3 regions of the Pseudomonas sp. BGA-UO-ETr-WB11 genome follow, and region 3 is predicted to be linked to each of the others. Evidence: predicted binding sites of a transcription regulator. Region 3 holds the regulator's gene; each other region holds the start of a gene.
The links. The regulator FliA, encoded in region 3, starts transcription of late flagellar genes. The targets are predictions, from matches to a motif close to CTAAAGTTTNNNNNNNNNNNGCCGNTAA.
Positions count from the first base shown of each region.

Region 1 (6,594 bases), on a different contig from region 3:
CCAGTGGCGTCGCCTAAGATCGCCACTGAATTTTCTTTGCGAGGTTGGCATGACGTTTTCTCAATTGCTTCACGCGGTGCGCCTCAATCCCCATGCGGTGGTGATTCCCAGTGTCTGGGGCCAGGGCCGCGCCGGTTTTGGCGGGCTGGCTGTGGCATTGGTGTTTGAGGCCATGCGCGCCAAGGTGCCGGCTGGGCGGCCGGTGCGTTCGCTGGCGGTGACCTTCGTCGGGCCCCTGACACTGGATGCGCCGGTGAGTTTCGAGGCCGAAGTGCTGCGTGAGGGCAAGGCGGTTAGCCAGGTGCTGGGACGTGCGGTGCAGAACGGCCAGGTAGTGACCCTGGTGCAGGGCAGTTTTGGCGCTTCGCGGTCCTCGGTAATCGATGTGCCGGCACTGCCCGCGCCGACGATGAAGCCGGCAGCCGAGTGTCAGGAAATGCCCTACATCAAGAACGTCACCCCGGAGTTCACCCGCTATCTGGCCATGCGCTGGGGCGAGGGCGGCATGCCGTTCAGTAACAACCAATCGCGGCATATGGGCGGCTGGGTACGCTTGCGTGACCACGATCCAGTGGAGGCGCTGGAGGAAGCGCACTTACTGGCCCTGGTAGACGCTTGGCCGCCAGCGGTGCTGCCGCACCTGAGTGCGCCGGCACCGGGCAGCTCGCTGACATGGACCATCGAGTTCGTGCAGCCATTCCCGGCCCTGACCACCGAGGACTGGTGCATGTATCAGGCTGAAGTGGAGCATGCCCGTGACGGTTACGGGCATATTGCTGCCGGACTGTGGAGCCCGAGCGGGGAGCTGATTGCCTTGAGTCGGCAGACCGTTACGGTGTTTGGCTGAGGTTGCCTGCCGGAGCTGTTGCAGCCGGCAGGCAATAGCCAAGGTTTAGAACTTGAGTTGGTGAATGGCTTTGGTCAGGTCACCGGCCAGAATGGCCAGGTGCTTACTGGTGCTGGCCGACTCAACGGTTTGTTGCACGGTCTTCTCGGTGACATCGCGAATGCTGATCACCGCGCGGGTCATTTCTTCGGCAACCTGGCTTTGCTGTTCTGCTGCCACGGCAATTTGCGTATTGCTGTCACGCATCTGCCCAACGGCACCGGCAATAGCGGCCAGGGCTTCGCCGGCTTCCTGAGCCTGCTGCACGCAGTCGTCAGCCTTGAACGAGCTTTCCTGCATGAAGTCGACGGCGTCGCGGGTGCCTGACTGCAGGGTGCCGATCATGGTGGTGATTTCGTCGGTGGAATTTTGCACGCGCTTGGCCAGGTTGCGCACTTCATCGGCCACCACGGCAAAGCCGCGACCCATTTCCCCCGCACGGGCGGCTTCGATCGCGGCATTCAGGGCGAGCAGGTTGGTTTGCTCGGCAATGCCGTGGATTTCATTGACGACGTTGCTGATTTTCTGGCTGTCGGTGGCCAGGCGCTGAATCATTTCCGCGGTTTGTTGGACGCCCGCTGACAACCCGGCAATTGATTGACTGACGCGGCTGACGGCCGCCTGGCCATCGCCAGCCAATTGGTCGGCATTTTTCGACTGGTCGCGGGTTTCAGCGGTGTATTGGGCAATGTGATGCACTGTCGCCGACATCTCGTTGATGGCGGTGGCCACCTGGTCGGTCTCGCTTTGTTGGCCGAGCATGCCCTGGCGAACGTTCTGCATGTTCGCTGCCAGCAACTCTGCATCGACATCCAGGCGGCTGGCGGCTTGATCGACGGCGCTGACAATGCGCAGATAACCAGCCTGCATAGCGTTGAAGGCGCTGGCCATCTGGCCCACTTCGTCGCGGCTGGAGAGCGGCACACGGGCGTTCAGATCACCACTCTTTTCCACCTGCAACATCACGTCTTTAAGGGTGTTGAGGTGCACCAAAAGGAAGTGAATCAACAGTTGCGAGGCTGCCAGCAATGCCAACATCAGCACACACACCACCACGGCGTAGCTGAAGGCGCGCTGCTCGAATACCTGCAGCAGCGTTGGCGCGTGGGCCAGCACGGCGAGACGTTGACCGTTGGCGAGATCAATCACATGAGCGCCAATCAACGGCTCATCCGCAGCCACAGCATCGCCTTCAAGGTCGACCCAGCCTTGGGCTCGGGCCAACTCGGCAGTGCCGGCACGGCTCGGCGTTTGGCCCTTGGCAAAGGTCAGCAACTGCTCGCCTTTTGGCAGGGTTTGCTCTGCCGGCCAACTGGCCAGCATCTGCGCCTGTTCCTGGGCCGCACGTTTAGCTGAACTGACAGCCGTTTGCTGCTCCAACTGCATGGCGTAAAGAACCAGCAGCAGAGTGGTGAAGAACGACACGGCATTGACTGCCCAGAACTTGTACTTGAGGGATAAATCTCGCATCCACGCGCCCATGGGGATCTTCTTCAGTCAGAGGGTTGAGGTGCCGGATGGCAATGCGCCAGCATTCTTATACAGGACCGTTGCTGACCACTTGACCAACATCAATGTTGGCTTGGTCACTGTAACGGCCAGCAGCAAGTGAGCTTTAACCAATTGGAAACAAAGTGTCTACGCAAGCATGACAGTAGCTTAGGCGCAGGTTTCATCATCAGCGAATTGCGTATCGGCAATAGAAGGTAATGCAAAAAATCGGCGGGCATTGGCGCTGGTACTGAGTGCCAGTTGTTCGAGGCTCTCGCCGCGGTGCAAGGCCACTTCATTAAGCACGTGAGGCAAAAATGCCGGTTCATTTTTGCCACTTTTGGGCTTGGGTCGCAGGTTGCGTGGCAGCAGGAAGGGCGCGTCGCTTTCCAGCATCAGGCGCTGCGGGGGAATCTCACGCAACAAGGGGTGCAGATGACTGCCGCGGCGCTCATCGCAGACCCAGCCGGTAATGCCGATGTACAGGTCCAGGTCGAGGTAACTGAACAAGCTGCGCTGCTCGCCGGTGAAGCAATGCACCACCGCGGCCGGCAATTGGTCACGGAACTCACGCAGGATGGCCAATAGGCGTTCAGTCGCGTCGCGCTCATGGAGAAACACAGGTAACTGCAACTCGACGGCCAGGGCCAATTGTTGCTCCAGGGCTTTTTCCTGCAGGGGCCGCGGGGAAAAGTCGCGATTAAAGTCCAGTCCGCATTCACCTACGGCACGGGCGCGGGAGTGCTTGAGAAGGTCGAGCAGCACGCGCGGGCTGTCGGCTGTCCAGCTGCTGGCGTCATGGGGATGAACGCCAGCTGTAGCGAACAGGCGCTGGCCTTGCGGGTCGAGTTGTTCACACAGCTGCAGGGCCTGTTCACTGCCTTCCACGCTGGTGCCAGTCAGCAGCATCTGGCAAACACCCGCGGCAATGGCACGTTCGAGTACCGCTTCACGTTGGTTGGCAAAGCTTGGATGGGTCAGATTGACGCCAATGTCGATGAGTTGCATGGTGCTTCCTCTGACGCTGCTAAGGGCTGTTGCCGGCGCAGCATAGCAGAGCTTATTAACAAGCTATAAAGCCTCTATTTACAGAGGGTTAAACCCGCTTTTTAACGTATCGAGCTAGCTTTGGCTGGCGCCTTTGATCGCGCTGTGCGAACCTCCGCGGCCGCCGTGGCCGCCCATCTCTCAGGCTGGCGGGGTGGTTTGCCCTGGTTGCCTGTATGGAGAGCGGATGATCCGACGGCTGTTCATTTACCTGCTGCTGTGGCTGCCACTGCCGGTCAGTGCGCGCCTGGGCGAGCCGCTGCACCCGGAGCAAGGCGCTCAGGTGACGGCTGACCTGGCCGATATCCGCCAGCGCGGCGAGCTGCGGGTGCTGATCAATCAGAGTCGTCACAGTTCCGCAGAGGTCAAGGGCCAGGCGCTTGGCGTTGAACTGCAGCGGGTGCGCAGCTTTGTCCAATACCTCAATCGTGATAGTCAGCGGCCATTGCGGCTGCGGCTGATCCCCAAAGCCAAAGAGCAACTGCTGGCCGCCCTGCAACGGGGTGAAGGTGATCTGTTGGCGCCGGGAGAGCTGTTAAGCCTGCAGGGCCAACAACACGTCACCCCGACCCGCGCGACCGAGGCGCAGGTGCCGATGGTACTGGTCACGCGTCAAGGCACGCGGCGTTACCGACGCCTGGAGCAGTTGGCCGGTCGCAACCTGACCTTGCCTCGCGGTAGCGCCGCCGCTGAGGCCGTGCGCCAGCTCAATCAACAACTCGGGCAACGCAAATTGGCGCCGCTGCTGATCGAGTGGGTGGACAGCAGCCTGGCGGTTGAAGATGTGCTCGAGATGGTCCAGGCCGGGATTTATCCCTTTAGCGCGGTCGAGCAACCGATTGCCGAGCGCTGGGCCAAGGTGTTGCCCAAATTGCGCGTGGAGCGCCATTTACAGGTGGGGGCGCGCAGCGATATGCACTGGTGGGTGCGCCGTGATGCGCCGATGCTGCTGGCTAAGGCCAATCGTTTTTTGCAGGGCTACGCGCCGGCAGGTGACCAGGATGCAGCCTTCGTGCGGCTCAATCGTCGCGCTTATCGGGTGCATTACCCCCTGGCCCGTGCCGACCGACAGCGGCTGGAGAAGGTCCGTAGTGTGTTGCAGCGCCATGCCGAGCAGGCCGATCTCGACTGGTTGAATCTGGCAGCCGTGGCCTACAAGGAATCATCCTTGAACCCAGCGGCCCGCGGAGCAAACGGCGCTACCGGCCTGATGCAGATCACGCGGCCAGCGGCGCAGAGCGTTGGCGTCAGCAATATCAGTAACCTTGAAGGTAACGTGCAGGCGTCGAGCCGCTATCTGGCCATGCTGCGCCGGCGCTTTTTTGCCAGTGCGCAGATTGCCGATCCCGAACGACTGGCGTTTGCCCTGGCTGCCTACAGCATGGGTCCGCAACGGGTGCAAAGTCTGCGGGCCGAAGCGCGGCGGCGCGGCTTGAACGCCAACCAGTGGTTCTTTCAGGTCGAGCGGGTGGCCATGGAGCAGATGGGCTTAGCTGCCGTCAGCTATGTCAGCAGCGTGAATAAATATCGGCTGGCGTTTGTACGGGAGCGCTACAGCCTGGACGCGCCTGAGCAACGCAGGAAATAAGCCTATAAATCGAATTATTCGATATTTAAATGCCGTATTTTACGGTTTTAATTATCAAATAATTGGCTAATCTAGAGCTTCTTAAGCCCCTGCACCGAGGATCACGCCATGAATGCTCTGCTCACATCCATTACTCGCACCCATGCCGGCTACGGTATTAGTCTGTTGCGAGTTGTCACCGGCCTGACGTTTGCCGCCCACGGTTCACAGAAGCTGTTTGGCTGGTTTGGTGGCTATGGCCTGGCAGGCGTGGCGCAGTGGATGGAGAGTATTGGCATCACGCCAGGCTATTTGATGGCCGCCCTGGCCGGCAGCGCCGAGTTCTTCGGTGGCCTGGCCTTGGTCGTTGGTCTGCTGGTGCGACCAGCTGCCGTCTCGCTGCTGATTGCCATGCTGGTCGCGATTGTCAGCGTGCACTGGGTTAACGGTTTTTTCATCACCGAAAACGGTTTTGAGTACGCCATGATCCTGGCCTTGATCAGCGCTGTGTTATTGATCGAAGGTGCTGGCAAGCTGTCGCTGGACCGCCGTATCGGCGCCTGATCGGGCTGCTGAGAACAGGCCCGCGCATGACGCGGGCTTGGTTTATGGGGTGTTGTTTTGCCGGGCACTGGCCAGTTGTGCGCTGGCATCCAGTCGCAGACGCTCACGCTCATCGAACTGCTCTTGCGCTAGGCGTTGAATGGCCGCCTGTTTGTCAGCTGACGTGAGCCCTGGATGGTTTTCGATAGCACTTTTTTCCTGCTGAAAACGCTGCAGCCGCTGTTTCCAGTTTTGCCGTTGTTGATCCAACGCCTGCAAGCGATTGGCCGCTTGATTGCCCACTAATTGCTGGCGCAGCGCCTGGAGTTGTTCAGCACTGCCGCCAGCGGCTTGCAGAGCGCTGGTCTGGCTGCGCAGCTCAGTGTGCAGTTGCGGCAGTACGCTGGCTTGCAGCTCTTCCGACAAGCCCTCACGCAGTCGATCCAGGGCTGCGCTTTTGGCGTTGGCATCCAGGCTGTCATCACGCTGGATGGCCAAACGCTCCAGGGTGAACAGGTTGTAGCTTTCATCGGCGGCAAAAAATACTTGATGCACCTCACTGCTGAAGAGCCGTGCGCGCAGCGCCTGCACGGCCATTTCGCGTTGCTTCAGGGCGTCCAGGCTGGGCAGTTGTGGCAGGTCGCGCTCCAACAGAACCAGTTGACGCTTGTAGTCGAGGTATTGCTCCAGCAGCGCCAAGGCTTGAGCCTCGGCGGGGGCTGGCAGTTGGCTACGAATATGGGCCTGCAAGCGCTCAATGCTCTGTGCCAGGGTTTCCTCACCGATAGCGCTGAGGAAGTAATCAAAAATTTGCACGATGTCGCGTGTAATCCGCAGATTGCCGTGCTCATCGAGCTGGAACTCGCCATCCACTTGGGTGCCGCTGAACGAGGCGGGGAGTGGTGTGGCATGGGTTGACGCGGGGGCGGGGCGATCTACCGCAGCTTGTGGCTGGGCGGCGGGCAGTTGTTTGCTACTGGCAGTGGCAGAACCGCCGGCTAGGCCTGTGGCAGGTTCAGGCGTAACGGGCTCCAGGTACAGGGTGATCGCAACACAGGCC
Region 1 is NZ_JCAQOS010000007.1:525,170-531,763, forward strand. Features, by position in the region: gene AC56DI_RS13215 (acyl-CoA thioesterase) at 50-847, shown strand; gene AC56DI_RS13220 (methyl-accepting chemotaxis protein) at 893-2,368, opposite strand; gene AC56DI_RS13225 (TatD family hydrolase) at 2,546-3,385, opposite strand; gene AC56DI_RS13230 (MltF family protein) at 3,612-5,012, shown strand; gene AC56DI_RS13235 (DoxX family protein) at 5,121-5,555, shown strand; gene AC56DI_RS13240 (lipase secretion chaperone) at 5,598-6,594, opposite strand, start outside.
Region 1: the regulator FliA is predicted to act here: its motif matches at 2,478-2,505, upstream of AC56DI_RS13220 (methyl-accepting chemotaxis protein).

Region 2 (6,594 bases), on a different contig from region 3:
AGGTGCAGGCGCAGCTAGCCAGTGGCCGTCTGTGCGAGTTGCTGCCGGAGCAGGTGCTGGATGTGCCGCTGTACTGGCACCACTGGCGCAATGGCGGCGAGTTGCTTGCCGAACTGACCCTGCAATTGCAGCGCAGCGCCGGGCAGTGGCTGGTCATGCCCGGCTCGCGATGAAGCGGCCACAGACCCTAAGCGCCGCTTACAAAATAAAGTGCTGCACCAGGTGCTGCTGGCCGCTGGAGACTTCCAGCAGGTGTTCGCCGCTGCGGCGGGTGTGCGCTGCACTTTGGCGATTCTCGCCGGTCATGTCATGCAGCCGGTGCATGTGCTGGTTGACCTCCTGGGTAGTGCCAGCCTGCTCGTTGGCGGCAGCAGCAATCTGCTCGGCCAGTGTTTGTACGCCTTGCAGGGACTGATCCAGTTGGCTGAGTGCTGCGAGTACTACCTGGGTTTCCTGCTCCAGGCCGTGGGCTTGGCCTGCGGCGGCGCGCATCACTTGCAGGGCCTCGCTAGAGGAACCTTGCAGGGCTTGGGTGATGGCGACAATTTCTTCGGTGGCGCTACTGGTGCGCTGAGCCAGGTTGCGCACTTCGTCGGCGACCACGGCAAAACCGCGGCCTTGCTCGCCGGCGCGGGCGGCCTCGATGGCGGCATTCAGGGCCAGCAGGTTGGTCTGTTCGGCGATGCCGCGGATCACGGCGAGCACGGAGCCAATTTGTAAGGCATCGTTGGCCAGCGTGTCGACCACGTTGCCGGCCTGGCTGATGTCAGTGAGCAGGCGGCCCTGCTGACCGATCATCTGCTCCAGGGTGCCCTGCATCTGCCCAAAGGCGCCGCGTGCCGCGCTGCTACTGGCGGCGCTGTCGGCTGCGTTGCGGGCAATTTCTTGCACCGTGCTGGCCATCTGTTCGACCGCACTCACGACCATCTCAAGGGCTTCTTGTTGTTGGTCGAGGCGTTCGCTGGTTTGCCCAGCGGCGGTAAGGATGTCGCCGCTGGCATGGTCGATGGCCTGACTGGAATGGCGCAGTTTCTCGATGACATCGCGCCAGGCTCGCGCCATCTCGTGCAGGGCTTGCATCAGGCCGGCTTGCTGGCCCTCTACAGACGGTAGATTGAGTTCGCCTGCGGCCAGGCGTCGGGCGAGGGCGCTCATGCTGCTGGGTTCGCCCCCCAGTGGCCGCATCACGCTGCGGCTCACCAGCCAGGTGGCGGCGGCTACCGCGACCACGGTGAGGAGGCCGAGCAGGAGCATTTGCCACATTAATTGGCGTACTGGAGCGAGCGCTTGTTGCTGATCCATTTCCGCAATCAGGGCCCAGCGGTTGCCCGCAAATTCCAGCGGTACGAAGACCTTGAGGGCCGGCTGGCCATCCAGTCCGGCCTCTTCCAGGCGGCCTTGCTGACCCGCGAGGGCGCGGCTGATGGCGTCGGCGGTGAGTGCTGTGGATGGACTGAGGCTGCGGCTGACCTGCAGGTCGGGGAAGCGTGCGGAGTCTGAGCGCAGGCGACTGTCGCTGCCCACCAGATAGGTCTCCCCCTGTTCACCAAGCCCCTGGCGGGTTTGCATGACGGCGTTGAGCGGGGCTATGGGCAGCTCCAGCACCAGAGTCATTTGCAGCTCATCGTCGCTGCCGATGGGGGCGGCCAGGTACTGGGTTGGCGCCTGGCTAAGCTCGTTGTAGAGCAGGTCGCTGATCATAACCTGGTGCTTTTCAGCGCTTTGCTTCACCAGTCGGGCCAGGGGCGTGTTGCGCAGAGCCTCGCTGCCGAGGTTGTTCTGGTAGTCGGCACCTCGCAGCAAGCTGAACATCACCGTGCCGTCGGGCAACACCAGTTTCAGTTCGCGGTAACCAAAGGTAGCGATAAAGTTTTCGAAAATGGGGCGGTCATAGTTGGAACTGCTGAGCAGGGCGTTGGTGTCCAGCCCCTCATAGCTGTTGCTCAGGTTGCTGGCCAGGGTGCTGATCTGGTTGTGGCGCTCCTGCCAGTTATCCAGCAGTTGCTGCTGTTTGATATTTGCCACGGCTTCCAGGGCATTGAGGGTCTGCACGCGCAGGGCTTCACTGGCTTGCTGGTAGACCACGAAGGCCATGGCCAGGACGGGCAGTAGCCCGATTAGCAGGTAGCTCAGGGCCAGTTTCAGACGTAGTGGCATGTGCAGCGGCTCCACGGGTAGATGGGTGACAAAGATTTAGGCTGTTAGATATTCTGCAAGAAGCGTGCAAATAATCGAACGAGGCTGATTTTTATCTGTGTCGGCCTCTGGAGGCGCAATTTTGGCTTGCTGGGTTAGAGCGTAGGCTACGCTGCCGCTGCTAGAGTGCGCGGCACGATGGCTGGGGCTTGGTAGGGGGTTGGATGAAGATTTTGGTGACCGGTGCGAGTGGCTTTATCGGTGGGCGCTTCGCACGATTTGCCCTGGAACAGGGCCTGCAGGTTCGCGTTAGTGCACGCCGGGCCGATGCCGTGGAACCTCTGCTGGCCCGTGGTGCCGAGTTGGTAGCCGGTGATCTGGGCGATGCGGCGTTGGTGCAGCGCCTGTGTCGTGGTGTGGATGCGGTGGTGCATTGCGCTGGGGCGGTCGGCGTATGGGGGCGTTACGCGGCGTTTCATCAGGCCAACGTGACGGTCACTGAGAATGTGGTCGAGGCCTGCCTGGGGCAGCAGGTACGGCGCCTGGTGCATCTGTCGTCGCCGTCGATCTATTTTGATGGTCGCGATCATGTAGGTATCACCGAGGAACAGGTGCCCAAGCGCTTTTCCGATCATTACGGCGCCACCAAATACCTGGCCGAGCAGAAGGTCTTTGGCGCCGCCGAGTTTGGCCTGGAGGTGCTGGCTCTGCGTCCGCGCTTCGTTACTGGCGCCGGTGACACCAGTATCTTCCCGCGATTGATCAATATGCAGCGCAAGGGGCGCTTGTCGATTATCGGCAACGGCCTGAACAAGGTGGATTTCACCAGCGTGCAGAACCTTAATGACGCCCTGTTCAGCGCCCTGCTGGCGGGTGCGCCAGCCTTAGGCAAGGCCTATAACATCAGTAACGGTGCGCCGGTGCCGCTGTGGGATGTGGTCAATTATGTTTTGCGCCAACTCGACCTGCCGCCGGTAACCCGGCATCTGCCGTATGGGCTGGCCTATGGCGCCGCGACCCTCAATGAGACGCTCTGCAAGCTCTTGCCGGGGCGGCCCGAACCGACCTTGTTTCGCCTGGGCGTGGCGGTGATGGCCAAGAATTTCTCCCTGGATATCAGCCGTGCCCGGCAATACCTCGACTACGATCCGCGGGTCAGCCTGTGGTCTGCGCTGGATGAGTTTTGTCAGAACTGGCAGGCGCAAGAGCTTGGGTTGTGACGGCCAGTCTCAACCGCGCAGCGGCCCGGCATAGCGGGTGTACTTGGCGATCAGTTGCTCTTCGCTAAGCTGCGGCGGTGGCAGATGAATGCCGCTCAACTCGCTCAGGTGTGAACCCAATTCACGGGTTTCTTCCTGGGAGGACTGCAGGCAGGCGAGCAACATGGCGTTGATCGCATCGCTCTGGCTCAGGCGGATGTTGATGTCCAACTCATCGCGCAGACGGCGACGCAGCGTTTGCATGCAATCGACAATAGCTTTGGTCAGTTCCATTGGTGACGTCCCCCGACGTTGAAGAGAGCTGCTGGCCTTTCCCCATTGATCGGCCGGCAGGGCGAGCGGCGAGTTGCGGCTCGCCCTCAGTCACTGCGCCGCTCTAGCGCGGCCCTTGTGACGCAGGGGTATTTGCAAGTGGCGTACCACTTCGCGGGTTGGCGCGGTGCCTGGCTTGCAGGGGTGGGCAGTCGCATCTGCTGCACTTCGTCGGTGCAGCTTGCACTGCCCTGGCGCGGCGCTGAAGCCGGGCTGGCGAAGCGGTATACTCGGCGCTCTTTGGCTTTGGCTTATTTTTTTGCGGGTTTCCCATGCGTAACGATGCACTCGACGAACTTGATCAGATGCCCAGTCTTTCCAGCGGCAGCCGTGATCGCGATGGCTTTGCGCCGCCGCGCGCCAGCGAGATGCCACCGTCATCTTCGTCTCACTCGGCTGCGCCGGCGCCAAAGTTGGCCAGTACCGGGCCGCTATGGGCGTTGCTCGGGGCCTCACTGATCGCGCTGGCAGGTTTGAGCTGGTGGAGCTTTCAGCAGATTTCCCTGATGGAGCAGCAACTGGTCGCTACCCAGGAGAGTTTTGCTCGTATCAGTGAAGATGCTGCGGGACGTTTGCAGGACATTTCCGGCAAGGTGGTGGCTACCGAGTCAAGCGTGACCGGTGAAAACGAAGCGCTGAAACTGCGTCTCAAGCAACTGGAAAATAAACTCGCTGAGCTGGGCAAACAGCAGCAGACCGTTGGCGCTCAACAGGGCGCTCAAGGCAAACGCCTGGAGCAGCTGGCTGCCGATGTAAAGGCTCAAGTTGCGAGTGCCGGGCAGCTGGATACTAAGCTCAAGAGCCTAGAGGCAGGGCAAGTGGCGCTCAAGGACGGGCAGGCCGACGCGGGTAAGTTGGAGGCGCAATTGAAGGCCGTTGCGGGCGATGTAGCTGAACTGAAAAAGCAGGGTAATCCAACCCAGGCCATTAGCCGTCTGGAGCAGGATCTACTGGTGCTGCGCAGCGAGCTTGATAACCGTCAGGGGCAAAACAATACGGCGGAGTTCGATGCCTTCCGGGCGCAGATGACGCGCAATATCAGCACCCTGCAAAGTCAGGTGCAGAACCTGCAGCAGCAAATCAGCGCGCGTTAAATCACGGCTGTAAAAAAGCCCCCGCATGTCGCCATGCGGGGGCTTTTTTGTGGCTGCAGCTTAGGCCTGGACTTGAACCTGGTCAGCTTGCATGCCCTTTTGGCCTTGCACGGCGATGAAGCTGACGCGCTGGCCTTCTTTCAGGCTCTTGAAGCCGTCGCTTTGGATCGCGCGGAAGTGCACGAACAGATCCGGACCGCTTTCTGGAGTGATAAAACCAAAACCTTTCTCGTCGTTAAACCACTTGACGGTACCGTTCTGACGATTCGACATAGCCAATATCCTTGCAACTGAAGTTAGTGACAGCCTCTAAACACTTAGAGTACTGAGGCTGGCTGCAAGGGGCATGAAACGTCGAGCGGGACGTAGCGGATCACAACGATCTACTGCACCAGGTCACGAATAAGGCAACCCATGCAAACACAGCAAAATCACTTTACGCCAACTTCTGCGCAAATTCCAAGCCCCCCAAAGGTCGCGGGGTTAGCAGCGGAACTAGCGGGCTGCGCGGGTCGTTGGGGCGCTTTTGCGTCGGTTGCGCCGGGCGGTGACAGTCGATGATCAGGTAATTACAATCTGATTAACATTTATTGAATGAAGTGAACCGATAGTCCATGGAAAACAAGACTGCGCGCCTGACGGTACTGATTGATCCGGTTAAGAAAAAGGCGTTTGAAGAGCTGTGCTCGGCGCAGGACTTGACCCCTTCCCAGGTGGTTCGCCAGCTGATTCGCGATTACCTGGAAACCCACAGTGCTGCCGAGCTGAGCAAAAGCAAGCTGGCCGCCGCAACCCGGCCATAACGGGATTTGGCGGCGCTTCTGGCGTAGCGTGTAGCCCGTTAGGGCGCCGAAGTGGAGGTCGTTCGCAATGCGCTTTATGTGCGCTGTATTATCATGCGGTGATAATATCTGCTTGATCTGGGCTTACTCAGGCCAGTTGTCGCGCGCTTGGGTGTGATGGCTAAGCTGTCGGCACGCGGCGGGTGCAAGAGAACGGTGGCGCGGAGGCCAAATGCAGCGCGAAGATGTAAAGGCACGGCATGCAGAAGGCGTAGTGTTTGATACGCATGTGATCGCTAACCCGGCCAACACGCGGGAGTGGATCGTGTTCTTCAAAAAGGGGGCCGGAAGGAGCTTCTTCCTGGTAGGCGACAGCGAGGAAGTCGAATCCTTCATCCATCTGGATGATTTGATCGACGAGCTGAAAACCCTGGGCATCAAGGGCGCTGAAATCCACTTCTAACCCAGATCTAGGCTGCTGGCGTTTGCCGTCAGCGCCAGTCGACGGGATATTTATGCCAATCCACTACGCCAGGAGTTTGGCTGGCCGTCGGCGCACGACGGCGGCGAACCGGCATCTCGGGTTTGCCTTGGCCTTCGTAGCCGGATCCATCAATGCCGGCGGGTTCCTGGCCGTGCAGCAATACACCTCGCACATGACCGGGATCGTCTCGGCCATGGCCGACAATATCGCCTTGGGCGCTTATGACCTGGTTCTGGGCGGCGCGGGTGGCTTGCTGTCCTTTCTTCTCGGTGCCGCCTGTTCGGCGATCATGGTCAACTATTCTCGGCGTCGGCACCTGCATGGCGAGTTCGCCTTGCCGCTACTGCTAGAAGCCTTTTTGCTGCTCTGCTTTGGTCTTCTGGGCGCGCGTCTGGCCACGGTGGCGGGCTTGTTTGTGCCAGTCACGGTGATGCTGTTGTGCTTCATTATGGGTTTGCAGAATGCCCTGATTACCAAGCTTTCCAAGGCCGATATTCGCACCACGCACATCACCGGTATCGTCACCGATATCGGCATTGAGTTGGGCAAGTCGCTGTACTGGAATT
Region 2 is NZ_JCAQOS010000001.1:76,703-83,296, forward strand. Features, by position in the region: gene AC56DI_RS00375 (LysR family transcriptional regulator ArgP) at 1-173, shown strand, start outside; gene AC56DI_RS00380 (methyl-accepting chemotaxis protein) at 199-2,157, opposite strand; gene AC56DI_RS00385 (NAD-dependent epimerase/dehydratase family protein) at 2,361-3,356, shown strand; gene AC56DI_RS00390 (hypothetical protein) at 3,366-3,629, opposite strand; gene AC56DI_RS00395 (ATPase) at 3,941-4,762, shown strand; gene AC56DI_RS00400 (cold-shock protein) at 4,823-5,035, opposite strand; gene AC56DI_RS00405 (ribbon-helix-helix protein) at 5,377-5,565, shown strand; gene AC56DI_RS00410 (hypothetical protein) at 5,777-6,007, shown strand; partial or broken gene AC56DI_RS00415 (YoaK family protein) at 6,060-6,594, shown strand, end outside.
Region 2: the regulator FliA is predicted to act here: its motif matches at 2,255-2,282, upstream of AC56DI_RS00380 (methyl-accepting chemotaxis protein).

Region 3 (6,594 bases):
ATTGCCAACAAGCAGCGTCTGGTCAGCGAAGAGGCGGTGCAGGAAGTCCAGCGCCAACAGGAACTGCTGCCGGCCCAGCGTGCCCAGGAAACCAAGGAGTTGGGCTGGGATGATGTGATGCCCGTGGACATGGTTGGCCTGGAAGTTGGCTATCGCTTGATTCCTCTGGTGGACCGTAACCAGGGCGGCCAGTTACTGGCGCGGATCAAGGGTGTACGCAAGAAGCTGTCCCAGGAAATGGGCTTTCTGATGCCGTCGGTGCATATCCGCGACAACCTGGACCTGTTGCCGAATGCCTATCGCCTGACCCTAATGGGTGTCAGCGTCGCCGAGGCCGAGGTGTATCCGGATCGCGAACTGGCGATCAACCCTGGCCAGGTGTTCGGCCCGCTCAACGGCATTGCCGCCAAGGATCCGGCGTTTGGCCTGGAAGCGGTGTGGATTGATGTTAATCAGCGTGATCAGGCGCAGTCACTGGGTTATACGGTGGTGGATGCCAGTACCGTAGTCGCTACCCACCTCAACCAAGTGCTGCACAAGCATTCCCATGAGCTGCTGGGCCATGAAGAGGTTCAGCAGCTCTTGCAGTTGCTGGCCAAGAGCTCGCCCAAGCTGGCAGAAGAGCTGGTGCCGGGCACGGTATCGCTGTCGACCCTGCTTAAGGTGTTGCAGGCCTTGTTGCAGGAGCAGGTGCCAGTACGTGACATCCGCACCATCGCCGAGACCATCGCCAACACCGCGACCAAGAGTCAAGATCCCGCCGCCATGGTGGTGGCGGTCCGTGTGGCCTTGGCCCGCGCAATCGTGCAAAGCGTTGTGGGACTAGAGCCGGAGCTGCCTGTGATCACCCTTGAGCCAAGGTTGGAACAGATCTTGCTCAATAGCTTGCAGAAGGCCGGTCAGGGCTCAGAGGAGGGCATCCTCCTTGAACCTGGCATGGCCGAGAAGCTGCAGCGTTCCCTGGTGGATGCGGCGCAGCGCCAGGAAATGCTCGGCAAGCCAGCGATTCTGCTGGTAGCCGGTCCGGTCCGGGCGATGCTCTCGCGCTTTGCTCGACTGGCCGTGCCGAATATGCACGTGCTGGCGTACCAGGAAATCCCGGATAACAAGCAGGTCACCATCGTTGCGACGGTGGGACAGAACTGAGGTCCTAGGCCATGCAAGTCAAACGCTTTTTCGCCGCCGATATGCGTCAAGCCATGAAACTGGTGCGTGATGAGCTGGGCGCTGACGCCTCGATCATCGCCAATCGCCGGGTTGCTGGCGGTGTGGAGCTGACGGCCGCCCTGGACTATCAGGTACCTGCTGCGCCGGCGCGTCAGGCCAACCCGGCTCTGGAAGCTGAGTTGCGCAAGACCCAATCGCGGATCGCCAGTGCCCATGCCGAACTGACCACGCGGGTGGAGGCGGACAACGGCCAGAACGGCCAGTTGTTCGGCCCGGCTGCAGCGGCAGCTGCCAAACCGCTGGCGCCTCGTCCGGCCTTGCCACGCAGTGCCGCTGCAGCCTCTGCCGGCACCGAGCAAAGCGCCCTGGATGCCATGCGTTTTGAATTGCATGGCCTGCGTGAATTGATCGAAGTGCAGCTGGGCTCGATCGCCTGGGGTCAGCTGCAAACCCGCAAACCGCAGCAAGCCAATCTGTGGCGGCGGCTACAGCGCATGGGCTTGTCGGCCGATTTGTCGCGGGCATTGCTGGAGCGGGTTGCCAAGGTGACCGAGCCGCGCCAGGCCTGGCGCATGCTGCTGGCTCATCTGGCCCACGCCATTCGTACGCCGCAGGTTGAACCGCTGGAAGAGGGCGGAGTGATTGCCTTGGTAGGGCCTGCGGGCATGGGTAAAACCACCACCTTGGCTAAGCTGGCCGCGCGCTATGTGCTCAAGTACGGCGCGCAAAATATCGCCTTGGTGAGCATGGACAGCTATCGCATTGGCGCCCAGGAGCAGCTCAAAACCCTGGGGCGCATTCTCAATGTCTCGGTGACCCAGGTTGATCCTGGCCAATCCTTGACTCAGGCTCTGGCGCCGCTGGTGCGTAAGCGTGTGGTGTTGATCGATACCGCCGGGCTGCCGGGTAGCGCACCTGAGCTGCGCATGCAGCTGGAGGCCCTGGCGAGCCGTGGCGTCAAGGCAAAGAATTATCTGGTTTTAGCTGCCACCAGCCAGAGCCAAGTGCTCAAGGCGGCGTACCATAGTTACAAGCGTTGTGGATTGTCCGGCTGTATCTTGACCAAACTGGATGAAGCCACCAGCCTCGGTGAGGTTTTAGGGCTGGCTATCAGCCAGCACCTACCGGTAGCCTATCTGGCTGATGGGCCTAAGATTCCTGATGATTTGCAGGTGCCGCGCAGCCATCAACTGGTCAGTCGCGCCGTGAGTCTGCAGGCGCCCGAAGAGCCCAGTGAAGATGCCATGGCCGATATGTTTGCGGATTTATATCAGCACCCCTCCCAGCGCGTCGGCTAGCCTGTGAGAAGGTGTGTACCTTGCATCGCCTGACGTTCCTGAGTTAACTCAGGCAGGCGATCCCAGTTGAAGCAAGACAAGGTGTGTAGAGAACATGGGTAGTATGCATCCCGTTCAGGTGATTGCGGTGACCGGCGGCAAGGGCGGCGTCGGCAAGACCAATGTGTCGGTGAACCTGTCCCTGGCCCTGGCCGACCTTGGTCGGCGGGTCATGTTGATGGACGCCGACCTGGGGTTGGCTAACGTCGACGTGCTGCTGGGGCTGACCGCCAAACGTACGCTGGAAGACGTGATCAGTGGTGAGTGCGAACTGCGTGACGTGCTGCTGCAAGGGCCGGGCGGCATCCGCATTGTGCCTGCCGCATCCGGTACCCAGAGCATGGTGCAGCTGACGCCGATGCAGCACGCCGGTTTGATTCAGGCGTTCAGCGAGATCAGCGACAACCTTGATGTGTTGATCATCGATACCGCCGCCGGCATTGGCGATGGCGTGGTGAGTTTTGTGCGCGCCGCCCAGGAAGTCCTGCTGGTGGTGTGCGATGAGCCCACCTCGATCACCGACGCCTACGCGCTGATCAAACTGCTCAATCGCGATCACGGCATGAGTCGTTTCCGGGTGCTGGCCAACATGGCCCACAGTCCGCAAGAAGGACGCAATCTGTTTGCTAAGCTGACTAAGGTCACTGATCGTTTCCTCGACGTGGCCTTGCAGTACGTAGGGGCCATTCCCTACGACGAATCGGTACGCAAGGCCGTGCAGAAGCAACGTGCGGTGTATGAAGCGTTCCCGCGCTCGAAATGCGCGCTGGCATTCAAGGCAATCGCCCAGAAAGTTGATGCCTGGCCTTTACCGGCCAACCCGCGTGGACATCTGGAGTTTTTCGTTGAGCGCCTGGTGCAGCAGCAGTCGAGTGCGGACATCGGCGTATGACAGCAGCCACTGGACTTCGTATGTACAGCAAAGCGCAGGCGCAGGACTCCCGGCACCAGTTGATCGAGCGCTATGCGCCTCTGGTCAAACGCATTGCTTATCACCTGTTGGCGCGGTTACCCGCTAACGTGCAGGTGGACGATTTGATCCAGGCGGGCATGATTGGCTTGCTCGAAGCTTCCACCAAATACGATGCCACCAAGGGCGCCAGTTTTGAAACTTACGCAGGTATTCGCATCCGCGGTGCCATGCTTGATGACGTGCGTAAAGGCGATTGGGCACCGCGTTCGGTGCATCGAAACAGTCGCATGGTTAGCGATGCAATTCGAAAAGTTGAGGCTAGAACGGGTCGAGACGCTAAAGATCAAGAGGTTGCGGCCGAACTCCAATTGAGTCTCGAGGATTACTACGGCATTCTGAGCGACACTTTGGGCAGCCGTTTGTTCAGCTTCGATGACCTGTTACAGGAAAACGAGCCGGGCGGTAGTCATGAAGAAAGGGGCACTACCCAGCTTGAGCCCTCTGGTGATCTGGAAGAGGAACGCTTCCAGGCGGCGTTGGCTGATGCCATCGCCAACTTGCCAGAGCGCGAGCGCTTGATCCTGGCCCTGTATTACGATGAAGAGCTGAATCTGAAGGAAATTGGCGAAGTGCTGGGGGTCAGTGAATCTCGCGTCAGCCAGTTACACAGCCAGTGCGCCGCACGTTTGCGGGCCCGGCTAGGCGAATGGCGTGAGCACTAAGCACAACGCTGGTTTCACGATTGCACGGCATGTCCAGGCGCTGGGCATGTTTAGGACTGTACGGAGGTCGATTTGGACAAGAATATGAAAATCCTCATCGTCGATGACTTCTCGACGATGCGCCGGATCATCAAGAACCTCTTGCGTGACTTGGGTTTTACCAATACCGCCGAGGCCGATGACGGCGTTACAGCACTGCCGATGTTGCAGAGTGGCAGTTTCGACTTTCTGGTCACTGACTGGAACATGCCGGGCATGACGGGTATCGACCTGTTGCGTGCGGTGCGTGCCGACGAGCGCCTGAAGCAGTTGCCGGTGTTGATGGTGACCGCAGAAGCCAAGCGCGACCAGATTATTGAAGCGGCGCAGGCGGGGGTGAATGGCTATGTAGTCAAGCCGTTCACTGCTCAAGTGCTGAAAGAGAAGATCGACAAGATCTTTGAGCGGGTTAACGGCTGATGTCTGCCGCGAGGGCGCTATGGAGCACGAAAAACCGCAGATGGGCGATCTAGAAACGAGCCTTAAAACTCACGCCCGAGATTTGCTGGACAGCCTCGAACGAGGCAATTTCGGCGACGCTGTACAAGTCATTCACGATTTAAACAAAGCACGCGATCAAGGCCTGTATTTCGAGGTCGGTAAGCTAACTCGTGAGCTGCACAACTCCATCGTCAACTTTCAAATCGATTTGCACGGCTCCCATGCGGAGGAGGTGTCGCAGATCAGTGATGCCACCGAACGTCTCAACTACGTTGTGCGCATGACCGAGAAAGCAGCTAACCGCACTATGGATCTGGTGGAGGAGAGCGCGCCGCTGGTCAATGATTTGAGCAGCGAGTCGCGATCATTGGGGGTTGATTGGGCGCGCTTTATGCGTCGCGAGGTCGGTGCCGATGAGTTTCGCGAACTGGCTAAACGTATCGAGTTGTTCCTTGAGCGTAGCGAGCGCGACAGCAGCAAATTGTCCGGCAACCTCAACGACATTTTGCTGGCGCAAGATTTTCAGGATCTAACTGGGCAGGTGATCAAACGGGTCACTAGTCTGGTAACAGAGGTCGAGCGCAACCTGGTCAAACTGGTGTGCATGGCCTCGCAGATCGATCGCTATACCGGCATTCAGCACGATCACGACGCATTGCGTGCCGAACAAGAACAACAAAAAGAGCCAACCCGGGGTGAAGGTCCGCAGATTCATGCCGATAAGCGTGATGACGTCGTATCCGGTCAGGTCGATGTCGATGATCTGCTGTCCAGCCTTGGATTTTAGGGAGCACGCGAATGAGCTTCGGCGCCGATGAAGAGATTCTCCAGGACTTCCTGGTAGAGGCCGGCGAGATTCTTGAGCAATTGTCCGAGCAGTTGGTTGAGCTGGAAAGCCGCCCGGACGATATGAATTTGCTCAATGCGATTTTCCGTGGGTTTCACACCGTCAAAGGCGGCGCCGGATTCCTTCAGCTCAATGAGCTGGTGGAGTGCTGCCATATCGCCGAAAACGTGTTCGACATTTTGCGTAAAGGCTCGCGTCGGGTTGATTCCGAGCTCATGGATGTGGTGCTTGAGGCCCTGGATGCGGTCAATGGCATGTTTACCGAAGTGCGTGAGCGCGTCGAACTGACTCCCGCCACTCCGCAACTGTTGGCCGCCTTGGCGCGCCTCGCTGAGCCTGCCTCAGCAGTGGAGGTGGTTGCTGAAGCAGCTCCTGAACCACAGGCTGAAGTCGTGCCTGAGCCTGAAGTCGAAGGTGATATCACCGACAGCGAATTCGATCAGTTGCTCGATGCCTTGGCTGAGCCCGCTGCGGTTGCTGAGGTCGCTCCGGTGGCGACGTCGGGCGATGAAATTACGGATGATGAATTCGAAGCCCTGCTGGATCAGCTGCATGGCAAGGGGCAGTTTGTTGCCCCGGCAGAAGAGTCGGCGCCCGCTGCACTAGCCCCGGCGCCAGCCGCTGCTCCGGCATCCGGTGATGAAATCACCGATGATGAATTTGAAGCGCTGCTTGATCAATTGCACGGCAAGGGGCAGTTTGCCGCTGGCAATGATGAGCCTGCGGCAGTCGCCGCGCCCAGCGTTGCGCCAAGCTCCAATGAAAACATTACCGACGATGAGTTTGAGGCGTTGCTGGATCAGTTGCACGGTAAGGGCAAGTTCGTTGAACCTGCTGCACCTGCACCTGCACCTGCACCTGCACCTGCACCTGTCGCTGCCGTGCCCGCTCCAGCGGCATCAGCGCCGAGCAAACCCGTTGCCAAGCCGACCCCAGCGCCAGTCGCTGCCAAGGCTGAACCCGCCAAGTCTGCGGCACCAGCCGCGGCTGCCGATAAACCAGCGGCCAGTGAGGCTGAAACCACTGTACGTGTGGATACCGCGCGGCTCGACGAAATCATGAACATGGTCGGTGAGCTGGTGCTGGTGCGTAACCGTTTGGTGCGCTTGGGCTCCAATAGCGGCGACG
Region 3 is NZ_JCAQOS010000002.1:131,286-137,879, reverse strand. Features, by position in the region: gene flhA (flagellar biosynthesis protein FlhA) at 1-1,146, shown strand, start outside; gene flhF (flagellar biosynthesis GTPase FlhF) at 1,158-2,465, shown strand; gene fleN (flagellar synthesis regulator FleN) at 2,560-3,396, shown strand; gene fliA (RNA polymerase sigma factor FliA) at 3,393-4,139, shown strand; gene AC56DI_RS01055 (chemotaxis response regulator CheY) at 4,224-4,598, shown strand; gene AC56DI_RS01050 (protein phosphatase CheZ) at 4,618-5,406, shown strand; gene AC56DI_RS01045 (chemotaxis protein CheA) at 5,418-6,594, shown strand, end outside.